Regions from separate parts of the Undibacterium sp. Xuan67W genome, predicted to be linked through region 3. Evidence: predicted binding sites of a transcription regulator. Region 3 holds the regulator's gene; each other region holds the start of a gene.

Region 1 (8,034 bases), on a different contig from region 3:
TTACCAGCAATCATCCATGCTAAACAAGGGAATCTGCTCCGCCCTCAGCGCTGCATGCTTTGTACTCAGGCCGGCTCCCAGGCCAACACCCAGCCCTAACAAACGTACTGGCAAATTGCGGCGCAAGAATCCCGTTTCCATCAGTTGCCGGAACAGTTGATCGTTCAGTTCATGACTACGGCACTCGACGGTGGTTTGCCGGAAATCGCTGAAACGGATTTTGATGCTTAACTTTTGTATCGATTCTTCAGGCTGCACTCGCTGCACCCTGGCAACCAGCGACGCATACAGCAAAGGCAACTCTGCCATACAAGCCGCCAGATCGGGCAAATCGTTTGTATAGGTTTCTTCGACGCTGATGGATTTACGCTCTGAATGAGCGATCACTTCACGTCGGTCAATCCCGCGACATAGCATGTAGAGGCTATTGCCCAGCTTACCGAACTGTTGCACGAGGTCCTGCACAGACCAGGCACGCAGATCACGGCATTCTTGTATACCAAGCGCATGTAATTTGGCCGCGGTGACCTTGCCAACACCAAACAGACGAGCGACTGGCAAGGCAGCGACAAAGTCCTCAACCTGATCCGGCAAAATCACGAACAAACCGTCTGGCTTGTTCCAGTCACTGGCGATTTTGGCGAGGAACTTATTGCTGGCGACACCCGCTGATGCCGTGATGCCGACTGTCGCGGCAATGCGTGCGCGTATCTCTTGCGCAATCAGCGTGGCGCTGCCTTTGTGCTGGGTACACTCACTGACATCAAGATAAGCTTCATCAAGCGACAAAGGCTCAACCAGATCGGTGTAATCACGATAAATCGATAAGATAGCTTTGGAGGCGACGCGGTATTTTTCCATGGTCGGCGGTATGACCACCAGATCAGGGCAGCGGCGCAGCGCCAGCGAGGTTGGCATGGCAGAGCGGACACCGTAACGTCGCGCCTCATAATTGCAGGTAGCAACGACACCGCGCTGATCGGCACGACCACCGACTGCCAAGGGTTTATCACGCAAACGCGGATCATCCCGCATCTCGATGGCAGCGTAAAAGCAATCACAATCGCAGTGGATAATTTTTCGGGAAACAGGAGGCACGGTAATGACACGCTAGGCTGTGCGAGACAATCGATATTTTACTCTATCAACTGTATATATGATCAGTAAATACATTCATCATATTGCTTCGCAATACTGCTTAGTCATGTCGCTTAACATCGCGCCTCCCAACTGACCGTCCCAGAAAAACGTTCAGGCTTAGGAGAGCGACGCGAGATTGCTTTGTTTTGGTTTGAATTGCTGCGGACTAATACGGAACTTACTGCGTCTATCACCCATGAACGCACGTAAGTCTTTGATGCTGTAATCCGAGATCTCATGCATACGTATTAGCAAGGACGCACCAACGGACAAGCGGCGATGGCGGATTTTGCTGATCACTGGAGGTGCGACCTCGAGAGCTCGCGACAAAGCAGCGTCATTTTTGAAATGCAACTGGTGAATCAGGGTATCCAATAAGTTATCTGGATCGTAATGGAATTCTCTGGTTTGAAGCTCTGTTAGGTTGCTCATGATTCCCTCGGTTTCAATTGCTTGCTTACGCAAGTACTTCAGTAAAAGGCTGGGTCAAGGTCGCTAACATCGTTATGTTTAAGAAATACTTGACCATAGGTCACGTTATAGACAGCAATTGGCGACTACTCTGTGCGGTTCCCCACAGAGCGTAGCGACTCATGACAAATTCCGATAATTGCGTCATCATGTAAAAACTGGGCAAGAGCATCGCTCCGGTGTTTTTTCCACTCATCTATGCTGGCAGCCGGACAGGAGGGCTGCGAGCGCACCATGCAAAGAGAATCTTCATGAAACAATTGATCGCTATCTGCCTCAGCCTGTTTTTCACGGCAGCACTCGCCAATCCCGCCCAGCCTTATGATGAAGCTGCCGATGCTCAGGCAGAATTGAATAAGGCCTTATCAGCAGCGCAAGCCGCAAATAAAAAAGTCCTGGTGATTTTTGGTGCCAACTGGTGCAAAGATTGTCTGGAACTCGATAAGTCGATCAAAGGACAAAGTGCCACATTAATTGCCAGCAAATTTATTGTGGTCAAAGTTGATGTCGGGCAATTTGACCGCAATCTCGGCATCGCGAACCGCTACGAAAACCCCATCAAAAAAGGCATTCCCGCCGCTGTCGTATTAAAGCCGAATAACACCTTGCTGTATGCGACCAAAGCAGGTGAATTGTCGAACGCACGTAAGATGAGCGATCAGGGAATTTATGATTTCTTCAGTCAGGTTGCGAATCAGCATCCCTAAGCCTCTCTGATCATGCCATCCAAACTGCCAGATGCTGGCGCTACCGGTCCCAGCAACGCTGCAGGTCCGCTGGTGCAGCCTGGCGAGCGTGCCGCGGGCAGTAGCTTGCGCGCTTTGCTGGAGGCCATTGGCGATAGTTTATGGGACTGGAATCTGATCACCAACGAGACCTTTTTTTCTCGTAGTTATAAAAAAATTCTGGGATATGCTGAACATGAGATGGGTCTGCATATCGATGACTGGTTGTCTCATGTGCACCCGGATGATATTGGTCATGCTATGGAAGCCACCAGACGACATCTGGAAGGTCAAACACCCGACTACGAGGACGAGCACCGCATGCGGTGCCGTGATGGCAGCTGGAAATGGGTGCGTTCACGCGGTGCCGTTGTTGAACGTAATGCCGATGGGCAGCCGATCCGGATGTTGGGCCTGATTACCGACATCACGCAAAACCGTCAACTGACCGACCAGCTCAAAGAGAGTCATACGCTGCTATCGAATTTTTCACGCTACCTGCCGGGCGTGTTTTTTCAGTTTCAACGCTTCCCGGACGGACGCTTTTGCTTCCCTTATGCAAGCCAGGCTGTCGTTGATGTATTCGGCATCCAGCCCGAGCAATTACGTGAAGATGCGAGCGCGCTGTTCAGCAAAATTCATCCCGACGACCTGCCGGCAATGTTGAGCGGCGTCAAGATATCTGCAATGGAACTATCGCAATGGCATTATGAATACCGGGTCTTGCAAACTGATGGCACGGCACGTTGGTATGTGGGCAATGCAACACCGGAACGCATGATTGACGGTAGCATTTTGTGGCATGGTTTTTTAAGCGACATCACGGAACGCAAACAGGCAGAAGAGCGTGCATATAAAGCCGAACAGCAAATCCGCTTGATTTTAAAAGCCTCGAACCAAGGGTTGTACGACATCAACATTCTGACTGGCGAAGGTCAATACAGTCCCGAGTATGCCAGGATGCTGGGCTACGATGCTGATGAATTCGCCAACCAGCCGGAGTTTTGGAATAATTTTTGGAAATCAGGTATTCACCCAGATGACGTACCGCGTCTAAAGGCCGCTTTACGCAGCCATATTAAGGCCGAAGACGGTAGCGACTACCAGGCGGAATTCCGGCAAAAAACCAAATCTGACGAATGGATCTGGATCATGTCACGCGGCAGGATTGTCGAGCGCGATAGTCAAGGCAGAGCCGTGCGCATGCAAGGCACACACATTGACATCACCGAGCGCAAAGTAAGTGAAGAGATGTTGCGCGTCAATCAGGAATTGCTACAGGCAAGCAAAGATCGGTACAAACTATTGGCGAGGGAACTCGATATCCTGATTAATAATGCGCCGGTCGGGATTATGTTTGTCAGTGACGGCGTGATCATCCGCGCCAATAAAGTGCTGGCCGATTTATGTAGATTCGACGACGCACTGGCGATGATAGGAAAAAAAACGACATTCCTTTATGCAGACGAGAACGACTATCACGCCTTTGGCGCTCAGGTTATTCCACGTCTGCAATTGGACCAGCCGGTTGAAATCGAATGGCGTGTCAAGCGAATAACCGGCGAATCGTTTTTGGCTAGGATTGCCGGCCGCGCATTGCCTCCAGAAAATTACGTCCGTGGCACGGTCTGGATGATGGAGGACATCACCGACCAACGACGCACCATGGATGCCTTAAAACAGAGCGAGCAACGTTTACAACGCCTGATTAATTCCAGCCTTATCGGTATTGCGCAAGGTGGTGAGAACGGTCAACTAAACGATGTCAACGACGTCTTCGCCCAGCTTTGTGGGCATACCCGCGAACATTTGCTGAGCAGGAAACGAATCTGGGAATCACTTCTGTCGGAAGCAGACATCCTTGTATGCCGACACGCCTACGCCGAGTTGGTCAATGCAGGAACAACCGCGCCATTCGAGGTCACTCTGAAACATCCAAGCGGTCACGACATACCAGTTCTGGTCGGTCTTTGTCACTTAGAAAACTCCCTCAGCGAGTGGGTTGTTTTTGCCATGGATATCAGCGAACGCCATCGCATCAACCAATTGAAATCGGAATTCATCTCAGTAGTCAGCCATGAATTACGTACGCCCCTTACCTCGATACGTGGCTCCTTGGGCATACTTGACTCCGGCATCGCGGGTTCCCTGCCGGAGAAAGCGGGACAACTCATCAAAATCGCTCACAACAATAGCCTGAGATTGATCGATCTGGTCAACGATATCCTTGATATGGATAAGCTAGTTTCAGGAAAAATGCGATTTAAGTCCGAACCAGTCAATCTGACCAGTATGGTGGCAAGCGCGGTCGAGGCAAATCAAGCGTACGCAATAGCACTGAAAGTGAATCTGCGGTTTGTCGCAAATATTGAGTCTGCCTGGGTGTTAGCAGATCCCGACAGACTAATGCAGGTCATGGCAAACTTGCTGTCAAATGCTGCGAAATTTTCGCCAGAAGGTGAAATAGTCCATATCGAGATCACGGAGATCCGGCGCAACGATCAATCAGGCTATCGCATCACGGTCAGTGACAAAGGGCCAGGTATTCCACCCGAGTTCCAGAGCCATCTTTACGAGCCATTTACTCAGGCAGACGGCACCGACACCCGTCGTCAGGGCGGTACCGGCCTTGGTCTGCCAATTACCAAGACATTAGTCGAAAAAATGAATGGTCAATTGGGTTTTACGACCGGACCGGAATCTGGGACCCAGTTTTCGTGTGAGTTCTTTGCAGTACCAGCACCGATCAAATCAAATAAATAGTGACTTAACAGAGTAACTACCTCCATTTTAATTCAGCAATAAAGCCAACTTAGCAGGCTGTCGAGCTTTTTTACAAGAACTCATGTTGCATTGAAATAACATCTATAACCATATGATTTATAAAGAAATTATTTAATGGCACGGTGTTTGCTTATAAACCTGCGTTGTTGGTTTTTTCACATCATAATTTATAGTTAAAGGAATGGATATCATGAAGAAAACAGTATTAGCGTTAGGTCTGGCATTAATGACCGCAGGTAGCGCATATGCAACAGGCTTTACAAACGGTGGATTTGAGTCTGGTAACTTGTCTGGTTGGACTGGCGGCGGTGGCACTTGGACAGGCTCTCCAGCAGCACCTGCAAACCCGTCAATATTTAATGGTGGTCCTTCAAACAATACAATCATGACTGGTGGTGTTGATCCTATTACTGGTGCAAACCGTGTTTACTCAGGTAACTACTCTGTTCGCGCAAACGATAATATCAGTAACTATTCGGTTTCTACTTTGCGTCAGACAGTTACTAATTACACAGATAACGCTATTTACTTCGCATGGGATGCTGTGTTGCAAGGTTCACATGGGTTGACAGATTCTGACTACTTTTCTCTAACACTGACAGATGATACAACCCATACAACAATCGTTAACCGTGCCTACAGCTCTGCTGGTGCGATCGGTGGTGGTGCTTCTGGTGTAACTTGGACGAGCTTTGGTGGCTGGCTGTCAAGCGGTTGGATTGTTGAAAGTATTAACCTGGCTGATTTGAACGCCATTGGTCATGATTTCACACTGACTTTGTTAGCATCTGATTGCCCATACGGCGGTCATGCTGGCTATGTTTACCTTGACGGTTTCGGTGCACGCATTCCACCAACAGACGTTCCAGAACCAGGCAGCTTGGCATTGTTAGGCTTGGGCATCGCTGGTTTGGCATCTCTGCGCAAACGCAAAAACGCAGCATAATCACGACAGAATCACCCTCGACAGGAAAGACCCGGCATCGCAAGATGTCGGGTTTTTTCTTTCTGTATTCAGTTTCCGGACTCGTAGCGCCTGAGGCGAAACTCGGAGGGTGTGAGCGAAGTCCAGCGCTGAAAAGCGCGGCGAAAACTGCGTGCATCCGAGTATCCAAGCTTCTCTGCAATGTCCTCCATGCTTAATGTCGTGACCAATAAGCGCTTTGCCCGTTCCATTCTGACAGTCTCGGTCACATGCTGATAAGAAGTACCTTCCCGTACTAACAAACGGTGTAAGGATCGCGGACTTAATCCCAGGGCAAATGCCATGTCCTGCGCATTAAAAAATTCACATTGCATGGCAACCAGTTTGCGTATCAGACTTTGTTTACCCAAGACGCCAATGTCGGCCAACTCTCTGTCGCAAGCATCTTGAATGCGCTGTGCGTGATCGCTACACCCTGACAATGGAATATCGAGCATCGCGCTTGAAAACACCATGCGGCTGCTATCCGCACCGAGAAACACCGGACAGGCAAAGAAAGCTTCCAGCATGGACCGGCTCGCTTGTAAATTACCGCGTAATTCAACACGGCTGAGAAAGAATTTTTTGCAAGGTAACTGACGTGCGGCGTTCAGCGCAGTCGCCAGATGGTCAACATCCAGAAAATCTTGTAATTCCTGATCATCAAACAGGGCATGCGATACCAGTGCAGCCTGCCGCACTTCACTCACCTCACGCACCTCACTCATATCAATCGCCTCAGTCTCCAAGGTGAGTTGCAACATAGATCCGGCAATCAACTGATATTCCAGGCCAAATGCCAATGCACGCCCCAGATTAGGCTGAGCCAGCATGCCCGCCCCCATGTCGCCAAGATGCGCGATGGACTTACGGCTGCCGAACAATAGCGCAATATCTGCACCACCACGTCGTCTCGCTTGCAGCAATCCCTCCCGTGCCTGGATATAACTAACTCTTGCGGCAACGGGTGATTGATTGTTGTCGCTCGTAAAAAATGCAGGAAACATCTCATGCAAACACCACTGCTGTTCGCGACCGATCGCAAATAAGCCCGAAAACGGATGCATAGGAAAAATCACATCCTGTACCGACAATAGTGATGGCTCGCACCTTGCCACCCTGTCTTGTGGAATAAGTGCATCACTCGATTGGGGTTGAAGGTGATGCTGATGGTGATGTATTAACAGACCCAGGTTCCCGAGATTAAAAATCAATACCGCAGTCGTTGGCAGCAAATGTCCTTACAACCACTATCGTTTAGAAATAAGATACGCTCTAACGTACACGGCTTTCGCTGAAGCATCAATATTGCGACGCAACAAGTCCGCTAACGAAGCATGCGCACAAGACGCCATCATTTACACATAAATTGATCCATAGGACGAGACAACATGAGTGAAGCAATAGCAGATTACATCGTCGTTGGCGGTGGGGCGGGAGGTTGTGCCGTTGCAGGTCGGCTGACAGAGGATCCCGATACTACTGTCACTGTATTAGAAGCTGGCAATGACGGCGATAGCTGGGTGGTGAAAACGCCCTTCGCGGTGGTCGCCATGTTGCCCACCAAACTAAATAACTGGGCATTTGAAACACTACCTCAGCCAGGTTTAAAAAATCGTCGTGGCTACCAGCCCCGCGGCAAAACCTTAGGCGGCTCCTCTGCAATTAACGCCATGGTGTATATCCGTGGCCATCGCTGGGATTATGATCACTGGGCATCGCTTGGAAATACGGGCTGGTCATTTGATGACGTGCTGCCCTACTTCAAACGCTCAGAAAATAACGCCAGTCTCGGCGGCGCCCTGCATGGACAGTCAGGTCCTTTACGCGTCAGTGATCTGCGCTCTGACAATCCATTTCAGCAACTTTACCTGGAAGCTGCAAAGCAAGCTGGCTTCAAGATTAACAACGATTTCAATGGTGAAGATCAGGAAGGCGTCGGCATTTATC
Region 2 (8,034 bases), on a different contig from region 3:
AAAATGAAGCCGAGCGTGAAGCACTACGCGCCAAAGTGCTAAGTTTGCAGCAGCCTGATGAAAAAGGTGGATTCATCGTCAGAACCATGGCTGAGGATGCCTCTGACGAAGATCTGAAATCCGACGTCGAATATCTGAGACGGACATGGGCGAATATCACCCAGATGGCAAAAACTCAGCCGCCCACAACCCTGCTCTACCAGGATCTGAATCTGGCACAAAGAGTACTGCGTGATTTTGTGAACGAAGAGACTGCAAGTATTCAGGTCGATTCGCGTGAAAACTATCAGATGCTAGTTGAGTTCGGTACTACGTACACACCATCGGTATTACCGAAACTCCAGCATTACACAGGCGAACGGCCACTCTTCGATTTATACGGTGTCGAAGAAGAAATTGAGCGCGCTCTGGGGCGTCGCGTCGATCTGAAATCCGGTGGATACCTGATCGTTGATCAGACCGAAGCCATGACGACCATTGACGTCAACACAGGCAGCTTCGTCGCAGGCCGGAACTTCGATGACACCATCTTCAAAACCAATCTCGAAGCAGCTCACGCCATCGCTCGCCAACTACGATTACGCAATCTTGGCGGCATCATCATTCTCGATATTATCGATATGGAGAATGAAGAACATAAAACAGCGGTTCTGGCAGAGTTGAATAAAGCGTTGTCACGTGACCGGACTAAACTCTCCATCTCTAATTTCTCTGCATTAGGTCTGGTCGAAGTCACCCGCAAACGCACCAGGGAATCGCTGGCGCACATCCTGTGCGAACCCTGCCCGGCATGCAGCGGCAAGGGCCAGGTCAAAACTGCACGCACAATCTGCTACGAAATTTTGCGCGAACTCCTGCGCGAAGCCAAGCAATTCAATCCAAGAGAATTCCGCATCATGGCGTCGCAAGTCGTCGTAGATATGTTTCTTGAAGAAGAGTCACAGCATTTAGCCATGCTCGGTGATTTCATTGGTAAGCCGATTTCACTGCAAGTCGAGAATGTGTTTCATCAGGAGCAGTACGACATCATTCTGATGTAGTCAGAATGAAAAACGCAGTATTGATGCGGGCTACAGAAGAAAAAACCTCTACAACCCTCATCAATACCGCGCGATTCCATTTGAAATTCAGTTAAAACTCCTCTGCGCAGCTTAGTGAAAATCTGACTAAAATTCTTCAGTATTTCTCAAACCGGTCAAACACAAACGACTAGCTCGACTGCTTGCGACTCAGGAACAATCCTAACAGTCCGATGCCGATTAAGGCGAGCAAACCTGGCTCAGGAATTTGTACCGGCGTCGAAGTAATCACAAATGCAAATATCGCTGGTGTAAATTTGCCCTCCTCCGTTTGAAATCCCAGACATCCTGCAGCAGCGCCAGCCACCGCACAAGTCGCAGCCGGAAGTGGCTGCAATTTGTTCGTAGTTTCAAATGCGCTGACATAATAAGTAAAGCCGTCATAAACAAAACTGTTATTCAAAGCACCGCTGTCAATCACAAAAATATCATCACATAGCGATGTCGTGATAAAGCCGCAATTTGCCTGATTAGGTGTCTCCTTAAAGTGAATCGCAAAGGAAATTAGGTCAGGTGGCAAAGCGGCTCCTGGGTTTGGCAAATCGGGAGTCAGCGTCAACAGCGTATCGAGAACAGCGTTGGTTAAAGTCGCATAAGCACCGCTGAGTGTATTGTTGTAATGGGTAATCGTGTTCGTCACAGCCGCCGAGCCGTTTGTTACGACAGTGCCGCCGAGAATATTGCCGTTTGTAATTTCAAGGCCACTGCGCGAGCTTGTACCGTTACCGGTGTTGTTGTGAAAATCCAGAGTGCCGCCCCAACTGATGACACTAGCATTTTGTAAGGTTGAGCCGCCACCTGCCGAAAAAGTTGCCGAATTCCAGGTGGAACTTTGATCAAATTTCCATTGCGTTACTAAAGTAGCCTGAGCCATGCCAGCCAACAACAAACTAGTCAGCAAGCTCAATGTCATCATCATTTTTTTCATCTCTGATCTCCTTTAACATAATTAACATACAGTTAAAACCACATCAAACAATGTCAAAATTCAGACCATCTGGAGCAACAACAATTTACCGTGACAGCACTTGTCGATGCTTAGAGTCCTCTCAAGAACAACGGATAAACTGGCCCGATCGCTCACCTCAGTCAATCATGCATATATCGTTCCACCTTTTCCGAGTCGCCTTTTATGCTTGAATACAGAGTAGAAATATTACGGAGAGTAAAGCAGACGCAAATGGTCTGTAAAATAGTGCGACAGTTTGATGGTCGGATACTTTCATAAAACAAATATAGCATTGTAGAAACACCAAGGTCTGCGCACAATGAATTAGGAGTGCGAATGAATCTGCCGACGTACGATAAGGCGGGAGTTTTGATCCTGCGTCGTGGCATGAACACATTTACCAGCCTAATTGTGCATAAATCCTGCCCCTCAATAACAAATTTTTGCTTATGACCAATAGAAATAACTGGGCTGACTACGCCAAGGCAATCGGTATCTTGCTGGTCGTTTATGCACACGTCGCACGTGGCGCGTGGAACGCCGGTTTGCCATTAGACAAAGAGAGCTACATGCGGATCGATAGTGTGATCTACAGCTTTCATATGCCATTGTTTTTTTTCTTGTCTGGTTTGTTTTTCTTGCCGTCATTAAACAAATACGGTGGCATGCAGCTCATGCGCGGCAAACTTAGTACGATTATTTATCCTTACCTAATCTGGTCTCTGTTGCAGGGATTCATTGAGGTATTTTTATCTCGCTATACGAACTCGCAAACTAGCTTGGGCGATGTCTTATCCTTACTGTGGATGCCCCGTGCGCATTTCTGGTTTTTATATGTTCTCTTCCTGATCTTTGGCCTTGCTGTACTGGTAAATCGTCAGCAGCAGGTCAGGCAACAAGGTGTCATCTTGGTGTCGGCACTCGCGTTCTGGGTGCTGCACTTGTATGTAGCACTCCCTTTTCCTTTTGACTATCTAGCGAATTATTTTATTTTTTTCGTCTTAGGTATGAATGTCACTACAGTCTTGCGATGGATAGAAAATCGAGCTGGCAGTTGGGTATTCGGCAGTCTGATTTTATTCGGAACACTGCAGTACATCTTTCATCATCGCTTGCGCCTGATCTACACCGATACGAGTGTGTTGCTCATAGCCCTGTCATGCGCTGGAATCGTTTTAGTCAGTAGTCTGTCGGTCTGGCTCAGCCAAACAGGAACCGCTGTATGGTTGGCGACAATAGGGCAATATTCCATGCCGATTTATCTGATGCATATACTCGCAGCGAGTGGCGTCAGAATTATATTGAGTAAATTTTTACATATTGACGATGTGGCGACACATCTACTAGCTGGCGTCGGTGCGGGGATCGTATTGCCGGTGCTTGTATATCGCGGTAGTCAAACAAAACCGCTGAGCGCACTGCGATATTTATTCACGCCACCAGCATGGCGTTTAAAAAACACATCTGCCTGAGTCTTTCCAAGCCTATCAAGACTAACTACGGACAGTTAACCCTGCAAAATTTCCGCCGCATCCATCGCTGCAATGCGTCCTTCATCGGTGGGGACAACCCAGATCTCAACCGGGCTGCTTGCGGTATGAACTGCAGCGATCGCATCTCCTTGTGCAGCAACATTTTTTGCACTATCGATATGCAGATTAAGGTAGCTAAGTTGCTCGCAAACCTGTTGACGTAATACAGCATCATGCTCGCCAATGCCGCCAGTAAAAACCAGCAAATCGATGCCACCGACACAGGCCGTCATTGCCCCGATCTCCCGCACAATGCGGTGTGTAAATAAATCAATCGCCGCTTTTGCCTGCAAGTCCTCACACGCTCGCAAGCGCCGCATATCGGCTGAAATACCCGAGACGCCTAACAAACCTGATTCTTTGTACAAACTGGATTCCAGTTGTGTCGCAGTCCACCCTTTCTGCAACAAATAAAGAATGACACCAGCATCCAGCGCACCGCAACGAGTCCCCATCATCAATCCATCAAGCGCGGAAAATCCCATCGTCGTCGCCCGACTCCGACCATCGTACATTGCGCACAAGCTGGCACCATTGCCGAGGTGAGCCATGACAACGCGTCGTCTGGAACGTAGCGAATGCTCATGCAAACAGCCCGCAACATAGCGATACGACAAACCATGAAATCCATAGCGACGGACACCAAGCTCACGAATCCTTTTAGGCAGCGCCAGCGTACGCTCGACTTCAGGTAAATCAGCATGAAATCCAGTGTCAAAACACGCAATTTGCGGAACACCGGGATAAGCATTCTGAAATGCGATGACACCGTCGAGATTATGTGGCTGATGCAAGGGTGCCAGGCAATCTAAGCCGTGTAAATAATGTATGTCTTCGTCGCCTAAACGGATGGAGCGGGAATAACGGTCACCGCCATGCACAATGCGATGTGCAACTGCGAGTATCGATACGTCACCGGCATAGTGCTGCAAAAGCTGATGTAATTCAGTCAGCGTACGGGCGAAACGATCCTCTCCTTCAGGGATGTCAATGCGCGTACTGATGGACGACTCACCACTTCGGCGAATAGTTACCTTAACGATACCTTGCGGCTCTAGTCCTTCGACTAAACCAGTCAATATTGCGGCCTCTACCGTCCCTTGTTCGCATGGATATAAGGCAAATTTGATCGAAGAAGAGCCAGAATTGACCGATAAAATAAGCTTGATCGCGTCGCTCATGGTGCAACAGTCCGGTAATGATGTGCCAGCAGTTTGACCAGTGCGGCGGATGCGACCCGCGAGGCGCTGCCCTGCGAGCGACTGGTCAAAGCAATAGGAACGCGGGCGCCGACAACAACACCACAAGTCGACGCGCCAGACAAATATTCAAATTGCTTGGCCAGCATATTGCCAGACTCTATATCAGGCACCATCAAAATATCAACATCTCCCGCAACAACAGAATCGATGCCCTTAATACGCGCAGCATTCGCCGAAATCGCATTATCAAAAGCCAGCGGCCCATCGACGATTCCGCCAGTGATTTGCTTACGATCCACCATTTTACAAAGTGCTGCCGCATCAATGGTCGAGATGATTTTTGGACTAACTGTCTCGACTGCCGATAACAAGGCAACCTTAGGTTCTGTGATATTGAGCGCGATAGCAAAATTAATCGCGTTTTGCAAAATATCAGCTTTACCCATCAGATCCGGTGCAATATTGAGCGCCGCATCCGTCAACAGCAAGACCTTGTGATACATCGGTACATCAAGGTGAAAGATATGCGACAGTCGTCGCTTGGTTCGCAATGTAAGACAGCGAACAACTGCACCCATCAATTCGTCCGTATGCAAGCTGCCTTTCATCAAAGCCTCAACCTTGCCTTCTGCCGCCAGCTCCACTGCCTTATCCGCTGCCGCATGACTATGCACGACATCAATTAATTCCATGCCGCTCAAATCCAGATTTGCCTCCTGAGCAAGCACTTGCAATTTCACCAGAGGAGCGATGATGACCGGAATAATCAATCCATGGCTGACAGCGTCCACCGCGCCTTTTAAGGACTCAACGTCACAAGGATGAACCACGGCGCAGCGCACCGCGGACAGATCCCGCACACTGTCAACCAAGTGCCGCTGACGAACACCGAGATCAAACATTGCCATCGTTTGTAACTGCGTTCGCGGTCTGCTAACCCGCTCCGCCGGAGCAATAACCAGTGCGTTACCGGAGACGACTTTTTCTCCGAACTGATTCATGATCTGGCAATCCAGTGTCACTCGTTTTTTTTCATCCTCTTTGGCAATCACGGTAGCCGAGATCGTTAAAGTATCGCCAATTCTGACTGGCTTGGAGAAGCGAAGCTGTTGCTCAAGATAGATCGTGCCAGGACCAGGTAGCTGCGTTCCCAAGACAGTAGAAATCAAGGCACCGCCCCACATACCGTGAGCGATCACACCATGAAATAGTGTGTGACCGGCATACTCAGGATCCATATGCGCAGGATTCATATCACCTGAAACAATGGCAAAAGCCTGAATATCCGCAGCACTCAGCGTGCGCGTCTGAGTCGCCGTCTGCCCGACATAGATATCGTCATACACAACGTTCGATATCTGAGCCGGCTGATTATTTTCTTGATAGACCACGGTGTTCATAGACCACTTTCTCTATCTGATGAGACATTCAATGAGATTTCTGGTGCGATGACATGATCGCAGAAATCGGATGATAGACCATCTCTGTGGTCATTTTCTGCATACAGTCCTGATGCCCCAATGGACACTCTCGCTGTTTGCAAGGTGCGCAGTTAAGGCGCAAAGAAAGGGAATAGGCAATGTCGGAAAACGGTGGTGCATGATCGGGATCAGTCGGACCATACAGGGCAATGACGGGGCGGTTCAGCGCCGATGCGATATGCAGCAAGCCAGAATCATTACTCACCACGGCAGAGGCACTGGCAATCAAGGCAATCGCCTGATCTAGGCTGGTCTTGCCGGCAAGCTGATGGATGGATAGAACTGACAGCGATAAGGACTTGATCTCATCACAGACAGGACTGTCTTTTGGCGAGCCTAGTAAGACGATTTGTGTTGCAGGATAGGTTACGGCGATCTGCGCGGCGAGTTTGGCAAAATGCGCTGCCGGCCAGCGTTTCGCATTACCGAACTCAGCACCCGGCGCAAAACAGATGAGCGGCCGCTCACGCGATAAACCGAGTTGCATATAAGTCGCTACGATGTGCGATTCGCTCACAATGAGCGAAGGACGCGCACAAGTCATAGCGATGTGTGGCGCAGGTTCGGCAGCTAATGCCGCATAAAACGGCACCATCGCCCGCGGTGAGACAGGGTCATCATGATGCATCACATTAATCACGCCGTAGCGGCTCTCGCCTTTGTACCCAATGCGCCGGGGAATACCGGCCAGCCACGGAATCAGCGCAAACTTTAAGGTATTCGGCAAAATATAGGCCGCAACATAATGACGCTGACGCAGTTGTCGCGCATAACGCCAACGCTCACGCAACTGCAATGCGCCATGCTTAAACGGCGTCTCCTGTACCGTATCGACCTCTGCCATCGCCCGCAATACCGGGGCGACCCAGGCGGCGGCCAGTACATCAATCGCATGAGCCGGATACTGCTGCTTTAATAGTCGCAACAACGGTTGCGCCATGACCGCATCACCTATCCAGTTCGGTGCGATGACCAGTAAGCGCTCAGGAGCCTGTACAGAAGAATCCGAGGTGACCGACGTGAGCGAAGTGAGCGATCTAGCCGAAGACGTGCTCATGGTCAGGCCGTGAATTGCAAGCGATACAGGTTCGCATAGACACCCTCTTTTGCCAGTAACTCGGTATGAGTGCCGATCTCACTGATCATGCCGTCCACCAGCACCGCAATCCGGCTGGCGCGTTCTATGGTGGATAAGCGATGCGCAATCACCAACGTGGTCCGGCCTTGCATTAATTCATCCAGCGCAGATTGCACGGCACGTTCGGACTCTGAATCCAGCGCCGATGTCGCCTCATCGAGTATCAGGATCGGCGCATTCTTATAAATCGCTCGTGCTATTGCCAGACGCTGACGTTGTCCGCCAGACAGGCGGCTGCCGTTATCACCGATCATGGTGTTCAAACCTTCGGGCAATTCACGCACGACATCTTCCAGATGCGCGGCAGTCACTGCGGCGGCAATACGTGCGGCATCCGGTTGTGGATCGCCGTAGGCAATATTTGCCGCGACGGTGTCGTCAAACAGCACGACATTTTGACTGACCATCGCAATCTGCGCCCGCAGACTCGCGAGTGAAATCTGATTCAACGGAATACCGTCCAATAGAATCTCACCGTCACTCACCTGATAAAAACGTGGCACCAGATTCACTAGTGACGTCTTGCCACCACCGGACATGCCGACCAGCGCCAGTGTCTCACCCGGCTGGATGCTCAGGTTAATCCCTTGCAACGCGACTTGCTCGTGCCCTGGATAGCTAAAACTGGTATTGATAAATTCCAGCTTACCTTG
Region 3 (8,034 bases):
GACATAGGCTATGACATCGTCAGCCCTGTCCATGCACAGCATGGGATGGTTGCGAGTGAGCAGGGACTGGCGACACAGGTTGGCATCGATATTTTAAAGCGTGGTGGAAATGCGATTGATGCTGGTGTTGCGGTCGGTTTCGCACTTGCTGTAGTACTGCCCAATGCAGGCAACATCGGTGGTGGCGGTTTTATGTTGATTCATGATGCCAAATCCGGCAAAGATGTTGCCCTCGATTTTCGCGAAATGGCGCCGATACGTGCGACACGCGATATGTATCTCGATCAGTCAGGTCAGGTCATTCCAGGCAAATCCTTATATTCACACCTTGCGGTCGGCGTACCGGGCACCGTTGCCGGTCTCAGTCTCGCGCTGAATAAATTCGGCACCATGACGCTGTCCGACGTCATCGCGCCAGCAATCCGGCTAGCTGAGCAAGGCTTTGAAGTCAGTCCTCATCTGGCCAGTATTCTGGGCGCAGAACGTGATCACTTAGGCGCGTGGGAGTCGAGTAAAGCGATTTTTTTCAAAAATGGACGCCCTTTGCTCGCCGGAGAAAAGTTAGTTCAAAAAGATTTAGCCAACTCACTAAAACTCATTGCGAAAGACGGCCCTCAAGCTTTTTACCAAGGCAGTATTGCAAAAAAAATTGCTGCTGAAATGGCCAAACATCAAGGCGTGATTGGCATTGATGATCTCAACAACTATAAGGTCATAGAGCGCGAACCGGTCAAAGGCAATTATCGCGGCTATCAGGTCATGTCGATGCCGCCACCCAGCTCGGGCGGCATCCACATCATACAGATGCTCAATATGCTGGAGCACTTCCCTATCAAGGAGCAAGCGAGTAATAGCGCGCAGAATTTACATCTGATGACCGAAGTCATGAAGCTGGCTTATGCCGACCGATCCGAATATCTCGGCGATCCCGATTTTTTTAAAGTACCCGTAAAAGCGCTGACCTCAACGGCGTATGCCGACGAGCTCGTCAAAAAAATCAACGCCGATCACGCTACGCCGTCCGCACAAATCAAGCCGGGCAATGTCACGCCATACGAGAGTGATCAGACCACGCATTTTGCGACCGCCGATCAGCACGGCAATGTAGTTGCCACGACTTACACCTTAAACCTGAATTTTGGCAGCGGTATCGTCGCGGCAGGTACCGGCATCACCTTAAACAATGAAATGGATGATTTTTCAGTGAAGGCCGGAACACCAAATGCATTCGGTCTCATTGGCGGCGATGCGAATGCCGTCGCTGCCTATAAACGTCCGCTCAGCTCAATGTCTCCGACGATTATCCTGAAGGATGGAAAACCATTCATGACAACCGGCAGTCCGGGAGGCAGCCGTATTATCTCGACGACCCTGCAAACTATTTTGAATGTCATTGACCATGGCATGAACGTCGCACAAGCCACCATTACGCCGCGGATCCATCATCAGTGGGTGCCCGATCAGATGCGCGCAGAGCGGGGCATCAGCGTGGACACCTTACGCATCTTAGAACTCAAAGGTCACAATCTAAAAATCTCTCCTGCCATGGGGCGGACGCAGATCATACAAATCGGTGCCGATGGCTTCGACGGCTACTCCGATCCGCGTAATCCAGACGGCAAAACCTTGGGTTATTAAATCTTCATTGATCACGCAAATGGCACCAGCCATCATTAAGCAGCACCACTTGCAAGCGCTTGATATGAATCAAGCGCTTTACTGATCTAACGCAATTCCAGAGAGCCCTCGCCCACTACAATTGCCCGATGGAAAATATCTATTCCCTCTGGAGATCGTAGTGGCCATAGAATTATATAAAGACGCTCATCACATCTGTCTGATATTCAATGATCTCGTCAAGGATGCCGGCGATAACGCGGTACAAGCGAACCAATTTTTGATTGTGTCAGACGGACAAGGTGCCCTGCTTGATCCGTCTGGCAATATTACCTATAACAGCCTGGTATTAGCGGTGCAACGCTATTTACCCAAGAAAAATCTCAAATACCTTTTTGCATCACATCAGGATCCGGACATCATCGGCGCTCTGGATAAGTGGTTGTTCAGTACGGAATGCCAGCTCTATGTATCGCAGCTATGGTCGCGTTTTGTACCGCATTTTTGCAATCTGAACCGCTCAGACGGCAGAATTGTCGGCATCCCGGACGAAGGTATGCCTATTCCTATGGGTGTTACGACTATTCATGCTGTTCCCGCACATTTCTTGCATGCCGAAGGTAACTTTCAGTTCTACGATAGCCGCTCCAAAATCTTGTTCTCAGGTGATATGGGGGCATCAATGGTAGACGCACGTGATGTCAGTCAACCCATCACGACAAAGGAGGAATTTTTAGATCAGTTACCAGCCATGCGGGGGTTTCATCAACGTTACATGGTGTCAAATAAAGTCTGCCGTTTGTGGGCAAACATGGTCAGAAGTATGGATATTGCGATGATGGTACCGCAGCACGGACGTTATTTCGTCGGGCGAGAAGCAATTCATGCTTTTCTGGACTGGGTAGAGAACCTGCAATGCGGGATCGATTTATTTACCCAGGAACACTATCGGTTTCACGGGCAGAAGTTAGCCGTATAAACAATCTCTATATCATTAGGATTTACGCAAAAACTAAGACCTCTCACCACAGAGACACTGAGAAAATGTAGGAGTAAGCGATTCCATGACATATCGGTTAAAGAGTTTTTAGACGTTAACAAAACCCAATCCGCATATCCCGTGGGGTTTCTGGGGCAAAAAGCTTCTGGAAGCCGCATCCAGCCTGTGGATTCGATGTCGATGGTTATAAGCCACCGTTCGTTTTGTGTACTCAACGTGTATCCAACGAAAAAGGACGCTTGACGCGTCCTTTTTATTGTACCGGCTACGAACACCGGACTTGATGACTCACACCGACGCCGGGTCTGGCAGATGTTTGATGGCGTCGTGCTGATGATCTTGAATTTTGTCTTTGTGTTTGATGACTTGTCTGTCCAGTTTATCGATGAGGAGGTCGATCGCAGCGTAGAGGTCGTGTGCCAGGCTTTCTACGTGGATATCTTTACCACTGATGTGCAGATTGATGTCTGCTTTATGCCGTTTTTCCTTTTCCCGGAGCTTGTCTACCGTCAGAATGACGGCGATATCAATGACTTGATCGAAGTGTCGCCTGATGCGCTCAAGCTTGTTTTGTACATGTTCACGTATTGCAGGAGTTACTTCGAGGTGATGTCCACTGATGGTGAGATTCATACTACGCTCCTATGGTGATGTTACTCGCTATAAATTTCTTCAGCATTTGCTCTGATGCATCGAGCTAAATTATATATAGCAATACAAAACGTAATTTCAAGGCTTAGTTACAAGACTAAATTACAGGTGTTCATTACAAGGATTTGCGCAGGCTTACTGGAGGAATTTTTAGGGCTTCACGGTATTTGGCAACAGTGCGTCGCGCAATGACCATGCCTTGTTCACCCAGCATGTCTGCAATTTTGCTATCAGAGAGTGGGCTTTTCTGGTCTTCTGCTCCTATCAACTGCTTGATGAGTGCACGTATCGCGGTGGAAGATGCTTCTCCCCCCGTTTCCGTCGCGACATGGCTACCGAAGAAATATTTCAACTCAAACATACCATGCGGGGTAAGCATGTATTTCTGAGTCGTTACACGAGAAATAGTACTCTCGTGTAAACCTAGTGTATCAGCAATTTCGCGCAAAACAAGAGGGCGCATCGCAACCGCACCATGGGTGAAAAAATTACGTTGTCTTTCAACTATCGCTTGTGCAACGCGCAAGATGGTATCGAAGCGTTGTCGCATGTTTTTGATCAGCCAGCGCGCCTCCTGCAACTGCGATCCCATCGTCCCGTCACCACGATTTTGTTTCATGATGTTGGCATACATACTATTGACGCGGAGCTTGGGCATGACATCCTGATTCAGCAAAACCTGCCAGCCGTTCGCTGATTTTCTGACAATTACATCAGGGACGACATAGTCTGATGAAGCCGCTGCAAAATCCGCACCTGGCTTAGGATTACACTGGCGAATCACTACCTGCGCCTCGCGCAAATCTTCATCATCACAATTGAGAATTTTTTTCAGTTTATTGAAATCTCGCTGTGCAAACAACGTGATGTGTTCTTCAACAATCTTCAGCGCCAGGCGACGCGTTACGAAGGGAATCTTAGGTAAGCGTTTGATTTGCAGAGCCAGACATTCCGATGGGGTGCGCGCACCAACCCCGGCAGGATCAAAGCTTTGCAGCATCGTTAATGCGAAAGATAATTCCTCTGGTTCTACACATAGTTCAAGTGGCAAACTCGCATGAATTTCATCCAAGGTCTCCATGAGATAACCACTGGGATCCAGCGCATCAATCATCAGTTCAATTAAAGCACGATCACGCGGTTCGCGAATATTCAGCCGCATCTGTTCCAGCAAATGATCGCGCAAACTGGTTTGCGCAGCTTCTAATTGCGGACGTCCATCTTCTTCCTCTGAGGACTTACTGCCTAGCGGCACATCATCAAAGCTCCACTCTTCTTCGTTGGCGCTGGTGCTATCCGCAGATGAAGCAACTTCCGTGTTATCACTGCTGTCAGCAACTGGAGCGGTAGTCTCGGCACCGACTTCCTGTACTGCAAATTCAGATTCTGAATTATTGCTTGTCGTGCTAATTGCGCCATCGGCCAGCAATCGCACTGCATTATCCATGGGGTCATCAACCCGCTCTAACATGGGATTATCAGTTAATAGATTTTCCAGCTCCTGATGTAATTCCAGCGTGGATAACTGCAAAAGACGAATTGATTGCTGCAATTGCGGCGTAAGCGCTAGGTGTTGTGAGGTACGTAGTTGCAGGCTTTGTTTCATCATCATCTCGCTTCCCGCTACATGCGGAAATGCTCTCCCAGATAAACCCTGCGTACGGATTCATTCGTGATGATATCTTCCGGCTTGCCACTCGCCAGCACCGCACCTTGATTGATGATGTAAGCGTGATCGCAAATGCCCAGAGTTTCGCGCACATTATGATCGGTAATCAGCACACCAATACCGCGTTCTTTCAGGAAGCGTACGATGCGCTGAATCTCAATCACCGCAATCGGATCAACACCTGCAAAGGGCTCATCCAGCAACACAAAGCGAGGATTCGTTGCCAGTGCCCGGGCAATTTCTACCCGGCGACGTTCACCGCCAGACAACGAAAGCGCCTGATTCTCACGTATGCCCTCAATCTGCAAATCGGCCAGCAATGTATCCAGACGTTTCTCAATTTCGGCTGAATTCAGAAACTTGCCCTGCTCATCCTTTTGCAACTCCAGCACCGCACGGATATTGTCCTCGACCGTCAGTTTACGAAATACCGATGCCTCTTGCGGCAAATATGATAAGCCGAGAACGGCACGTTGATGGATCGGCAAGCGGGAGATATCCACACCATCCACATTGATCTCACCGGCATCAGAGGGGACCAGTCCGACGATCATATAAAACGATGTGGTTTTGCCCGCACCGTTCGGTCCTAGCAGACCGACAACGTCACCACTCTTTACTTCAAGCGACACATCGCGCACTACCTGGCGCGCACCGTAACGCTTTTGCAAACCTTTGATCAATAAAGTGCTCATCTTATTCTTTGGTTTGCTTATCGGCTTTAGGTTCTAAAATCAAAGTAACACGACCACCGCCAGGGACTTGTTTTCCAGACGAGCTGTTAGTCGCAACGAAGACATCATTGATGCTATCGTAGGAGAGGTATTCGCCCTCCTGTTCCTGGGTTACATTTTTACCGTCCAGATAGCGAATCTTCGCCTTGGAAATAAATTTCACCAACTCGGATCTATCGTCGTATTCAACTCTATCGGCATAGCCGTCAACCCATAAATCAGGGCCACCATCGCGCTTTTGACGGAACGACACACGACCGCCAGCATTGGCATACAGAACCGATGTCTGGTGTCCGTCAGCTGCCTCTGTCACAACGGCACGATCGGCTTTTACCAGCAACGTACCGCGTACCAGAATGACTTCGCCAAGCAGCGTTGAGGTACTTTTTTTCCCGTCTGAAGTCAGGTGTTCAGCGCTGATTGCTGTCTTCTTCAAGCTATCAGCCTTTTCCGCAAATGCTGCAGGTGGCATGAAAAAAATGCCGATCACCAGCATGGCACAATGACTCAGGCATCTCATTTCTTTATATTGAAAGCGCATTATTTGCTCTCCATCGTGATTAGTTAGTTGATGTCCGCTTAGAATGCGGACGATCGATGAGCATGTGAACTTTGCTGAGCAACTGCACTTCCTGTGTCGCATTGTTCGCGATCATGCCAATCGCATGCGTCTCTGATCTTTCTGTGTATAAGGCGACGGCTTTATCCGTCTTCATCGTATTCACATCCGGTAGCAGCAACAGATATTCGGTTTGCAATCGCATGAATTTTGCCGTTGCACTATCGGGGCGCTCTATATTCACGTTGCCATACAAATGAATTTCATCACTCTCTCTCGGCGTCTGCTGTGATGCTTGTCCTTGCGAGTTTTTTTGCTCAACAACTGCCTTATCCGCCCGAATTGTGACCGGGGTTTTGTCTTCGTCAAAGCTGTTAATACGTGGCTGTTGAATTTCAAAGTTATCGTAACGAGGATGATGCGTCAACCGGTCACCTGCGACGTGGAAATTTGCCTGTCCATCGTTCGATAATTTAATGAAATTAAATTTCTCTACATAATAATCAGGCTCACTCCGGGCCGAAGAACGCGAATTGCCCTCATCATCATTTCGCCGCAATACCTCTAATACCCAGAAACTGCCAAGCGCAATCATCGCCAGCACAGCAACAGCCAGCCAGATACGAAAACGGTCTAAGGAAAATGCATATTTCATGTGAGATAAGTCGCCAGTGCTGATTCGTATTTATCTTGTGCACGTAAAATGAAATCGCAAATTTCACGCGCCGCGCCAGCACCGCCAGTCGCTTTTGTCACATGGTGAACCCTTGCTCTGACCTCGTCATGCCCGTTCGGCACACTGGCAGCAAAGCCAACTCTAGTCAACACGGGCAGATCGATGACATCGTCGCCAATAAAACCACAGTGCTCCGGTGACAGATTCAACTCAGAAATCAACTCCAGAAACGCCGTCTTTTTGTCGTGCATACCTTGCTTAACATGCGTGATCCCAAGATCAGCAGCACGCCTCGCGACGATGGCGGACTGTCGTGCACTGATTATCGCGGTGTGGATCCCGGCCTGTTGCAATAACTTGATGCCCTGCCCGTCAAGGACATTAAAGGTCTTCATGACTTCACCGTCGGGACCAAAATGCAGGCTGCCGTCGGTCAAAATACCATCAACATCAAAAATCATCAGCTTCACTGCCGACGCTTTGGCAACCGCATTTTCTGTGGAATGTCGTGCGTGACTCATCAAATCACCTTGGCCCGGGTCAAATCATGGATATGTAAAGCGCCCACTAATTTGCCACTCTCGTCGGCAACCAGTAATTGGTTAATTCTATGTGTTTCCATGACTTCGACCGCTTCGACGGCCAGTTGTTCGGCACGAATACTGCGAGGATTTTTATGCATGACATCAGCAATGCTGATTTTTGAAAAGTCCTGCACAGTCTCCATCAAACGACGCAGGTCACCGTCGGTGAACACACCGACAACCCGCTGATCCTGATCGACCACGGCCGTCATCGCCATGCCTTTTTTAGTAATCTCCAGCAATGCTGTTGTTAATCTGGTATCCGGTGACACTTGAGGAATGGCATCTCCGGTACGCATCACATCACGCACATGTGTCAGCAGCCGCCGGCCTAGAGCGCCGCCGGGATGAGAGCGGGCGAAATCCTCTTCGCGGAAACCGCGCGCATCGAGTACCGCGACCGCCAGAGCGTCGCCAAGCGCCAGAGTGACCGTCGTACTGGCAGTCGGAGCTAGATTTAGGGGGCAGGCTTCTTTCGCGACCCAGACATTCAGGTGCACATCAGCGAGATTCGCCAGACTAGAGGCCGGATTACCCGTCATCG
Region 4 (8,034 bases), on a different contig from region 3:
GTATGCGTAAAGGCGCAACCATCCATGCACGACCCACCAAGGTATAAGCGACCAGCATACTGTCTAGCCCAACCAACAGCTCACCTTGATCCGTCAGGCTATGCAATTCCTGACCTAGCGCCTGCATCGTCACCCCCAAAAAATCAGGTGAAAAATCACCGGCAGCGATATCGGTAAACGCCAGATTGCCAGCGTTATTCCAATTTTTTAGTCTATGCATTTCTGCCGCGCAGAAAGGGCAATTGCCATCGAAATACAATGTCAGTTTTGGGGTGCTTATGGCGCTCATTTTAGTTGCTCCTTGTGTCAAAATTGTTTCGGATATTTTTACTTGCTCATGATTAGTTCATGAGCAAGCTTGAGCATCAATCATTACTGATCAGGCGCGCCACCTTACCGCCCATTTTTAAGAAGCGCTGCAAGGTTGCCGGTGGCAGATGTTTATAGTCTTCATAGGTAGCGGTCAGCATTTCTAAAAAAGCCAGCACTTGATCCATTTTGGCTTTAGTCGCCGCTTCCAATCCAGGATCGTTTTCTGCCTCCAAGGCGCATTCCCGCAATACAGTCAGGGTCGGATCAATTTCGCGGCGTTTACGTTCTTCGCTGATCACGCGAAATATCTCCCAGACATCTTGCAAGGCTACAAAATGATCCCGCCGGTCGTCCAGCACATGGGTAATTTTTACCAGCCCCCAGCTTTGTAATTCCTTCAGACTGTTGCTGACGTTGGAGCGGGCGACATTTAGCGTATCGGCAATATCCTCGGCTGGCAGTGGTTTGTTGCACAGAAAAAGCAGCGCATGGATTTGAGCTACAGTACGGTTGACTCCCCATCGAGTACCCATTTCGCCCCAATGGAGAATGTACTTTTGCATTGTGGGAGTGAGTTGCATGATATTTCCTTTATTTCTGTCATTGCAGAAATAATAGAATTTAAAATAACAGCCGTCAATGGCTTTATGATGTTTTTGTGCTACGTACGTACTATTTCGCTACTGTTTTTTTTGTCAGGCTTGTATTGCTGTCAGATTCCAGTGCTAGGGGTAATTATCTGCTTGATTGCTGCTGACGAGCTGGGATAACGCGATAGCGGACGTGATGCGGTCCGCTATCGTTATGGAAAAATTACCTCAACTGAGTCTTCCAAGTAGTTCTTGTGAACATCAGGCGAGGGGGGGGGCGGGTTAGCACGTTATTTTATTGCCCAGGATTGCACAACTCTGCATGAATCGCGTTGACGCCGGCGATCAGCTCATCCGGCAGCTGGATGTCAAAGGCGTCGATGTTTTCTTTGAGCTGCGTCAGATTGGTGGCGCCAATAATTGTGCTGGCGACGAACCAGCGTGAGTAGCACCAGGTGAGGGCGAGTTGCGTTGGCGTCAGCCCGTGGGTGCGGGCCAGTTCGGCATAGCGGCGACTGGCCTCGAAGACAGTCGGGCGCATGTAGCGTGGGCTCCAGGTTGCCGGAAAGCGTGTCAGTCGGCCAGCGGCGCTGGCATCTTCATTGTATTTATTGGTAAGTTGGCCGAAAGCGAGCGGGCTGTAGGCAAGCAGGCCGACGTTTTCGCGGAAGCAGGTTTCATCCAGACCTTGTTCAAAGCTGCGGTTGACGAGGTTGTAGGCATTTTGAATGGAGACAATACGGGCAACGGATTGTTGTCCGGCTTGCTTGACGAATTCGCCGACACCCCAGGCGGTTTCGTTGGATACGCCGATCTGGCGGATCTTGCCTGCTTTGACGAGTTCGTCGAGTGCGCCTAATGTGTCGGCGATCGCTACCGACGGACGTTCCAGCGCCGGGTCGAAGGATTTTTGCCCAAAGATTGGTGCATTGCGACTTGGCCAGTGCAGTTGATACAGATCAATGTAATCGGTTTGTAGTCGTTGCAGGCTGGTTTCAACGGCGGCTCGGATGTTGGCAGGTGAAAGGTCCGTATCCCCATTGCGTATCCAGCCGAAGCCGCGTGACGGGCCTGCTGCTTTGGTAGCCAGAATAATGTCTTTGCGCTTGCCAGATTTTTTGAGCCAGGTGCCGATGTAACGCTCGGTGGAGCCTTGGGTTTCGGCACGTGGCATGACTGGATACATCTCGGCGGTATCGATAAAATTAATGCCGCGTTCCAAGGCATAGTCAAGCTGGCTATGGGCGTCGGCTTCGCTATTTTGCTCGCCGAAAGTCATGGTACCTAGACAGATTTTGGATACGTGTAAGTTGCTGGTGCCGAGTTGTGTCGTTTGCATAAATAAGAGAGTCGTGATGGGAGGAATGAGGGTTATCTGGCTCCGCACAGAGGGGGAGGTCGGTACAGAAAACCCAGTTACTTTAGCGTGAATTGCGCAAAGCTGCAGCGCACTCCCTGACCAGTGCCGGGCCGCGATAAATCAGGCCTGAATATACCTGTACTAAGGCAGCACCTGCGCGCATTTTGGCTTGCGCATCTTCTCCGGAAAAAATGCCGCCGACACCGATAATCGGCAAGGTGTCGCCAAGCTCGGATTTGAGTGCGCGTATCACTTGATTGGATAATTCGAACACCGGTTCACCTGACAATCCGCCAGCTTCTTCTCCGTGCTCAAGACCTTTGACCGCATCGCGGGTGATTGTGGTGTTGGTGGCGATGACGCCATCGATCTTGTGACGTAACAGCGCTTCGGCGATGTTCTTGATTTGTTCGCTATCCATGTCAGGAGCGATTTTTAATGCCAGGGGTACATAACGTTTGTGCTGGTCGGCGAGTCGTTGTTGCGCGTCTTTGAGTTGTGATAACAGGGCATCGACTTCGCTGGCACCTTGCAGCTGGCGCAGATTTTTGGTGTTCGGTGATGAGATGTTGACCGTCACGTAGCTGGCGTAGGGGTAGACTTTTGCCAGGCAGAGCAGGTAGTCGTCAGCAGCGCGTTCGACCGGTGTATCGGCATTTTTACCGATATTCAGCCCCAGGACGCCTTGCTTGTCCTGATAAAACCGCGACGCCTGCACATTGTTGACGAAGGCATCAACGCCACCATTATTAAATCCCATGCGGTTGATGATGGCGTTGGCCTTGGGTAGACGGAACATGCGCGGCTTAGGATTGCCTGCCTGCGCACGGGGTGTCACGGTACCGATTTCAATCGAGCCAAAACCCAGGCTCGCCAGGCCATCGATATACGCACCGTCTTTGTCGAGGCCTGCTGCTAGGCCAACCGGATTGGGGAAGGTAATGCCCATGACCGTGCGTGGATCGCTGGCGGGTTTGGCAATGAGTTTGGTCAGGCCCAACGCTGCCGAGCGTCGCAGGGCGGGTAGAGTGAAGTTGTGCGCCTCTTCTGCGTCCATCGAAAAGAGTAGCGGCCGCGCTAAGGCATAGAATAATTTATCAGGCATGATTTTATTAATTAGGGGGAGTATAGGTAAAAATAGGCTTGATTCCGCAATTTATATATGGTGATTAAAAACATACATCACCCAGTATATGTTGCGGTGACAGGTATTCGTGGTTTCGGGTAGATCGCATGCGAATTGGGATGTGTCGCCCGAGTTGCTACGACCTGATTAAAGTGCTTGCCAGTGTCCTTGTAGTAATCCATCCAGTGGCTTGAAGTTGGTTTTGTATGCCATCTTTGGACTGGCGGCGATCCAGTAACCCAGATACAAATACGCTAAGTTCAGCTCGCGACACTGTTTGATCTGCCAGAGCACGTTAAAAGTGCCGTACGATGCGGCGTGATCGTCCGGATCATAAAAAGCATAAACCGACGATAGGCCATCACTCAGGATGTCAATAATACTCACCATGCGCAGAATATCCTGCTCGTCGCGGAACTCGACCAGACGTGTATTTACCCGGCTTTGCAATAAAAATTGCGCATATTGATCACGGCTGTCGTGATCCATGCCGCCACCTGCATGGCGTTGATTTTGATAGCGGTGATACAACTCGTAATGTTCGTGCGAATAGGTGAGTGATGCAACACGGGCTACCAGATTGCTGTGCTTGCTTTGAGCGCGGCGCTGACTGCGATTGGTAGTGAATTCACGGATGCGCACACGTACTGGCGTACAGGCCTGACAGGTATCGCAATGAGGGCGGTAAATAAAAATCCCGCTGCGGCGAAAACCGTTTTTGATTAATTCGGAATAGGTATCGGCATTGATCAAATGCGCGGGAGCCGCAACCTGCGAGCGTGCTTGCAGTCCATCCAGATAGCTGCATGGATAGGGTGCGGTTGCATAAAACTGTATGCTGGAAAATGGTAATTCGTTGAGTTGAGTCACTACTTATTCATCCAGGTAATCGGCGTCCAGCTCAAAATAGGCGGCAGGCAAATTGCATGTTGCAGGTGAGCGATGAAATCGCTGCGACTGATCGGCCTGGCGCCCAGAGACGCCAGATGCGCGGTCTGCTGCTGGCAGTCTATCATTTCCACGTCGTTTTCACGTAAGAAAAATACCAGATGGGCGAGGGCGATCTTTGACGCATCGCTGACTCTTGCAAACATCGATTCGCCGTAAAACATGCGGCCTATGCAAACGCCATAAGCACCGCCAACCAGCTCGCCATCAAGCCAGACTTCGGACGAGTGAGCGTAGCCCGCGGCATGCAGGGCGCAGTACCCCGCCATAATCTCTTCCGATATCCAGGTGCCGGCGCCATCGCGGCGTGGTGCGGCACAGGCACGCATGACTTGTTCGAATGCGCTGTCGAAGCGGTATTCCCAGCGAGGATCTTTGGCGGTTTTTTTGAGTGTCTTTTTCAGACTATCGGATAACTTGAAATCGGCTGTTTTTAATACCATGCGCGGATCAGTAGACCACCATAAAACAGGCTGCCCCTCTGAAAACCAGGGAAAGATGCCGTGTTGATAGGCGTCCAGCAATCGCTCGGCCGATAAATCTGCACCAGCCGCCAGCAATCCTGCTGCGCCGTCTTTTTCTAGTAACGCCGTTTCAACATCAGGAAACGGCGTATCAACCTCTAGCCAAGGAATCATGCTACGGCCTGGCAGCGGATTGGTAACTGCACCAAAAAAACGCCATTTTCTGGTGCAGATCTTATGAGGTAAAAAATCACAGAAAAATTCTTTATATAAATCATGGACTTAAATTTTGCACCGAATTGGAATAAATTTTGCTTTTAAGGTGCATTATTCATTTAAAAATGCACTTTTATCGGGAGATTTTTGTAATGGACGCACATAAAAGCGGCGCAGATGCCTTATTTATTTTGCTAGGCGCAATCATGATTTTAGCGATGCATGCCGGATTTGCATTTCTAGAGCTTGGAACGGTACGCAAGAAAAATCAGGTTAACGCCTTGGTTAAAATTTTGGTGGATTTTGCCGTATCGACTATTGCTTACTTTTTTATTGGTTACACGGTTGCCTATGGTATCCAGTTTTATGCCGGGGCTGACGTTTTGGCAGAAAAAAATGGTTTTGAGTTAGTGAAATTCTTTTTTCTGTTGACCTTTGCTGCCGCGATTCCGGCAATTATTTCAGGAGGTATTGCTGAACGCGCCAAGTTTTACCCGCAATTGGTTGCTACCGCCTTGCTGGTTGGTGTTTTGTACCCATTTTTTGAGGGTATTGCGTGGAATCAACGTTTTGGTATTCAGGCTTGGTTGAAGGCAATGTTCTCAGAAGAGTTTCATGATTTCGCCGGATCTGTCGTGGTGCATGCGTTTGGTGGTTGGGTAGCTTTGCCAGCGGTCGTTCTTTTGGGTGCGCGACGTGGTCGCTATATGAAAAATGGTGCTATTGCCGCGCATCCTCCTTCTAGTATTCCTTTTCTGGCATTAGGCGCCTGGGTGCTGACAGTGGGCTGGTTTGGTTTCAATGTCATGAGTGCGCAAACCTTGGATAAGATGAATGGGCTGGTTGCAATCAATTCCTTGATGGCCATGGTTGGCGGAACCTTGGTTGCATTGGTGCTGGGCAGAAATGACCCTGGTTTCGTTTATAACGGGCCTTTAGCCGGATTGGTTGCTGTTTGTGCAGGATCCGATTTAATGCATCCTCTTGGCGCACTTATGACGGGCGGCATTGCGGGAGCAATTTTTGTGGTGATGTTCACCTGGACGCAGAATAAATGGAAAATAGATGATGTGCTGGGTGTCTGGCCTTTGCATGGATTATGCGGTGCATGGGGTGGAATTGCCGCCGGTATTTTTGGTTTGAAAAGTCTGGGTGGTATCGGTGGGGTTAGCCTGATGTCGCAGTTGATCGGCACGTTGCTGGGTGTTGCCATCGCTGCTGCTGGCGGTGTGCTGATTTACGGTGGATTAAAAAAAATCGTTGGAATTCGCTTGGAGCCTGAGGAGGAGTTTGAAGGGGCGGACCTGAGTATTCATAAGATCAGCTCGACAGCGGAGCGTGAGACGAGTTGGTAGCCTCGGTGAGAGTATTGCTGGCGCGTTGACATTAGCTGTTGATGGAACTGCGTGTAAGCCAGATCGAGATTAATCCGCTAGCTGCCTGAGCTCACGATTTTCTAAGGCTTTTAAGGCAAATAATAGTCCGACGCCGAATATCATCGCGCCAGCCGCCAGATATAAACCCGATGCATAGCCGCCTTGATGTGCGGCGAACCAGGCGGTGATCGCAGGTGCGATGATCTGGGCCACGCCATAGGAAATCGTCATTTTGCCCATCATTTTCGCCGGGCGCGTCGGATAGTAGCGACCTGCCATGCTCAGTACCAGGCTAACCATGCCGATAAAAGTACCGCCAAACAGCAGTGCGCCAGCGATCGCCGCATTGAGGCCGCCAACCGCGACGGGTAATAAAATTCCGGCGGTTTGCAGAATCGCGGCAAGCAATAATGCATTCAGGTCTCCCACTTTGCGCGCGACCAGATCCCAGATGATGCAGGCGGGAGCTGCCGCAATGCCGATGGCAAAAAACACCAAGGTTCCTTTTCCAGCTAAGCCGGGCAGGCGATCAACGATGGCAACAATAAAGGTTGCACTGACGACATAGCCCACACCTGCGCAAAAATAAGCTGCCATGAATATTTTTAAGAATAAAGCGCTAGGTGGATTGTCTTCCATCGCTTTGCCACTGGTCGTTAGCGCACTGCTATCTGGTGCTGGCAGCCAGCGTAGTGCGGGTATCAGCAGAACACATCCGATCGCAGAAAACACAAACCATTGCTGGCGCCAGTCGAGCGACTGGCTCATGAGTGCGACTGCGGCAGCGCAGCCTGCAATACCTAATCCCAGGCCGGAAAAATGAATACCTAATTCACTACGGTGGTTGTGCCGGATGAGCCAGTTTAATATCAGTCCAGTGCCCAGTAACATAGCGGCAGCGCTGCATAATCCAGCAAGATAGCGGGAAATAATCCATATAACGAGGTTACTGCTTAATCCCATCATGATCGTGCTGACTACCGCTAATATCATGCCGGTCCGGTAGAGTTTGTCCTTGAGGTGTAAGTCATTGATCTGGGAGGCGATCAATGCGCCGCTGAGATAGCCTGCGTAATTGAATGTCGCCAGCCAGCCGGCGGCAGAAATGCCCAGCCCTGCTTGTTGCTGCATAACTGTTAACAGTGGCGTGTAGGCAAACCGGGCGATGCCAACGGCAAGAATCAAGCTGAAGACACCCGCACTTAATGCTTTAATGCGTTCAGCTTGTGGATTCATCTGGGTCTCTTTGTGCTGATGACGGGAAGGTGGTGAATACTGAATTAGCTGCGCATCGGCTTAAAGATGTCGTGTTCGTGCAAGCTATATTCGCCGCCTTGCTTCACCAGTGCGAGATCCTTGAAGAAGAACTTCAGGGTATGACTCACTGTTGGGAAGGCGATGTCATCCCAGGGGATATTTTCTTCCGTAAATAGTTGCACATCCAGGCTCTCGGTACCAGCTTGGTAGTTGGTATCGAGCAAGGTCGCCCGGTAGAATAAATGAACCTGATGTACGTGCGGCACATTCAGAATCGAGAACAATTCATGTAGTGCGATATTGGCGCCGGCTTCTTCAACGGTTTCTCTTTGCGCTGCCTGACTGGTGGTTTCATTATTCTCCATGAATCCTGCTGGCAAGGTCC

What was found. The regulator sigma-54, encoded in region 3, starts transcription at its own class of promoters, with help from an activator protein. The targets are predictions, from matches to a motif close to TGGCANGNAANCTGCTTT.
Region 1: a site for sigma-54 is predicted at 5,236-5,253, ahead of ACO0LE_RS05770 (PEP-CTERM sorting domain-containing protein). Genes of this name have one in related genera too.
Region 2: a site for sigma-54 is predicted at 2,174-2,191, ahead of ACO0LE_RS16700 (THxN family PEP-CTERM protein). Genes of this name have one in related genera too.
Region 4: a site for sigma-54 is predicted at 5,101-5,118, ahead of ACO0LE_RS12420 (ammonium transporter). Genes of this name have one in related genera too.

What each region holds. Positions count from the first base shown of each region.
Region 1 is NZ_JBMPPN010000004.1:277,187-285,220, reverse strand. It holds gene dinB (DNA polymerase IV) at 1-1,104, opposite strand; gene ACO0LE_RS05785 (hypothetical protein) at 1,258-1,572, opposite strand; gene ACO0LE_RS05780 (thioredoxin family protein) at 1,863-2,318, shown strand; gene ACO0LE_RS05775 (PAS domain-containing protein) at 2,331-5,099, shown strand; gene ACO0LE_RS05770 (PEP-CTERM sorting domain-containing protein) at 5,311-6,066, shown strand; gene ACO0LE_RS05765 (helix-turn-helix domain-containing protein) at 6,135-7,151, opposite strand; gene ACO0LE_RS05760 (GMC family oxidoreductase) at 7,476-8,034, shown strand, end outside.
Region 2 is NZ_JBMPPN010000021.1:67,574-75,607, forward strand. It holds gene rng (ribonuclease G) at 1-1,040, shown strand, start outside; gene ACO0LE_RS16700 (THxN family PEP-CTERM protein) at 1,210-2,007, opposite strand; gene ACO0LE_RS16705 (acyltransferase family protein) at 2,478-3,500, shown strand; gene ACO0LE_RS16710 (acetate/propionate family kinase) at 3,536-4,741, opposite strand; gene ACO0LE_RS16715 (bifunctional enoyl-CoA hydratase/phosphate acetyltransferase) at 4,738-6,162, opposite strand; gene waaF (lipopolysaccharide heptosyltransferase II) at 6,191-7,300, opposite strand; gene msbA (lipid A export permease/ATP-binding protein MsbA) at 7,303-8,034, opposite strand, start outside.
Region 3 is NZ_JBMPPN010000011.1:67,495-75,528, reverse strand. It holds gene ggt (gamma-glutamyltransferase) at 1-1,638, shown strand, start outside; gene ACO0LE_RS11690 (MBL fold metallo-hydrolase) at 1,799-2,596, shown strand; gene hpf (ribosome hibernation-promoting factor, HPF/YfiA family) at 2,906-3,250, opposite strand; gene ACO0LE_RS11680 (RNA polymerase factor sigma-54) at 3,384-4,874, opposite strand; gene lptB (LPS export ABC transporter ATP-binding protein) at 4,892-5,632, opposite strand; gene lptA (lipopolysaccharide transport periplasmic protein LptA) at 5,634-6,212, opposite strand; gene lptC (LPS export ABC transporter periplasmic protein LptC) at 6,232-6,885, opposite strand; gene ACO0LE_RS11660 (KdsC family phosphatase) at 6,882-7,427, opposite strand; gene ACO0LE_RS11655 (KpsF/GutQ family sugar-phosphate isomerase) at 7,427-8,034, opposite strand, start outside.
Region 4 is NZ_JBMPPN010000012.1:79,950-87,983, forward strand. It holds gene ACO0LE_RS12390 (thiol-disulfide oxidoreductase DCC family protein) at 1-289, opposite strand, end outside; gene ACO0LE_RS12395 (GbsR/MarR family transcriptional regulator) at 366-893, opposite strand; gene ACO0LE_RS12400 (aldo/keto reductase) at 1,198-2,241, opposite strand; gene ACO0LE_RS12405 (quinone-dependent dihydroorotate dehydrogenase) at 2,324-3,367, opposite strand; gene ACO0LE_RS12410 (arginyltransferase) at 3,536-4,258, opposite strand; gene aat (leucyl/phenylalanyl-tRNA--protein transferase) at 4,258-4,974, opposite strand; gene ACO0LE_RS12420 (ammonium transporter) at 5,169-6,371, shown strand; gene ACO0LE_RS12425 (YbfB/YjiJ family MFS transporter) at 6,441-7,628, opposite strand; gene ACO0LE_RS12430 (NUDIX hydrolase) at 7,673-8,034, opposite strand, start outside.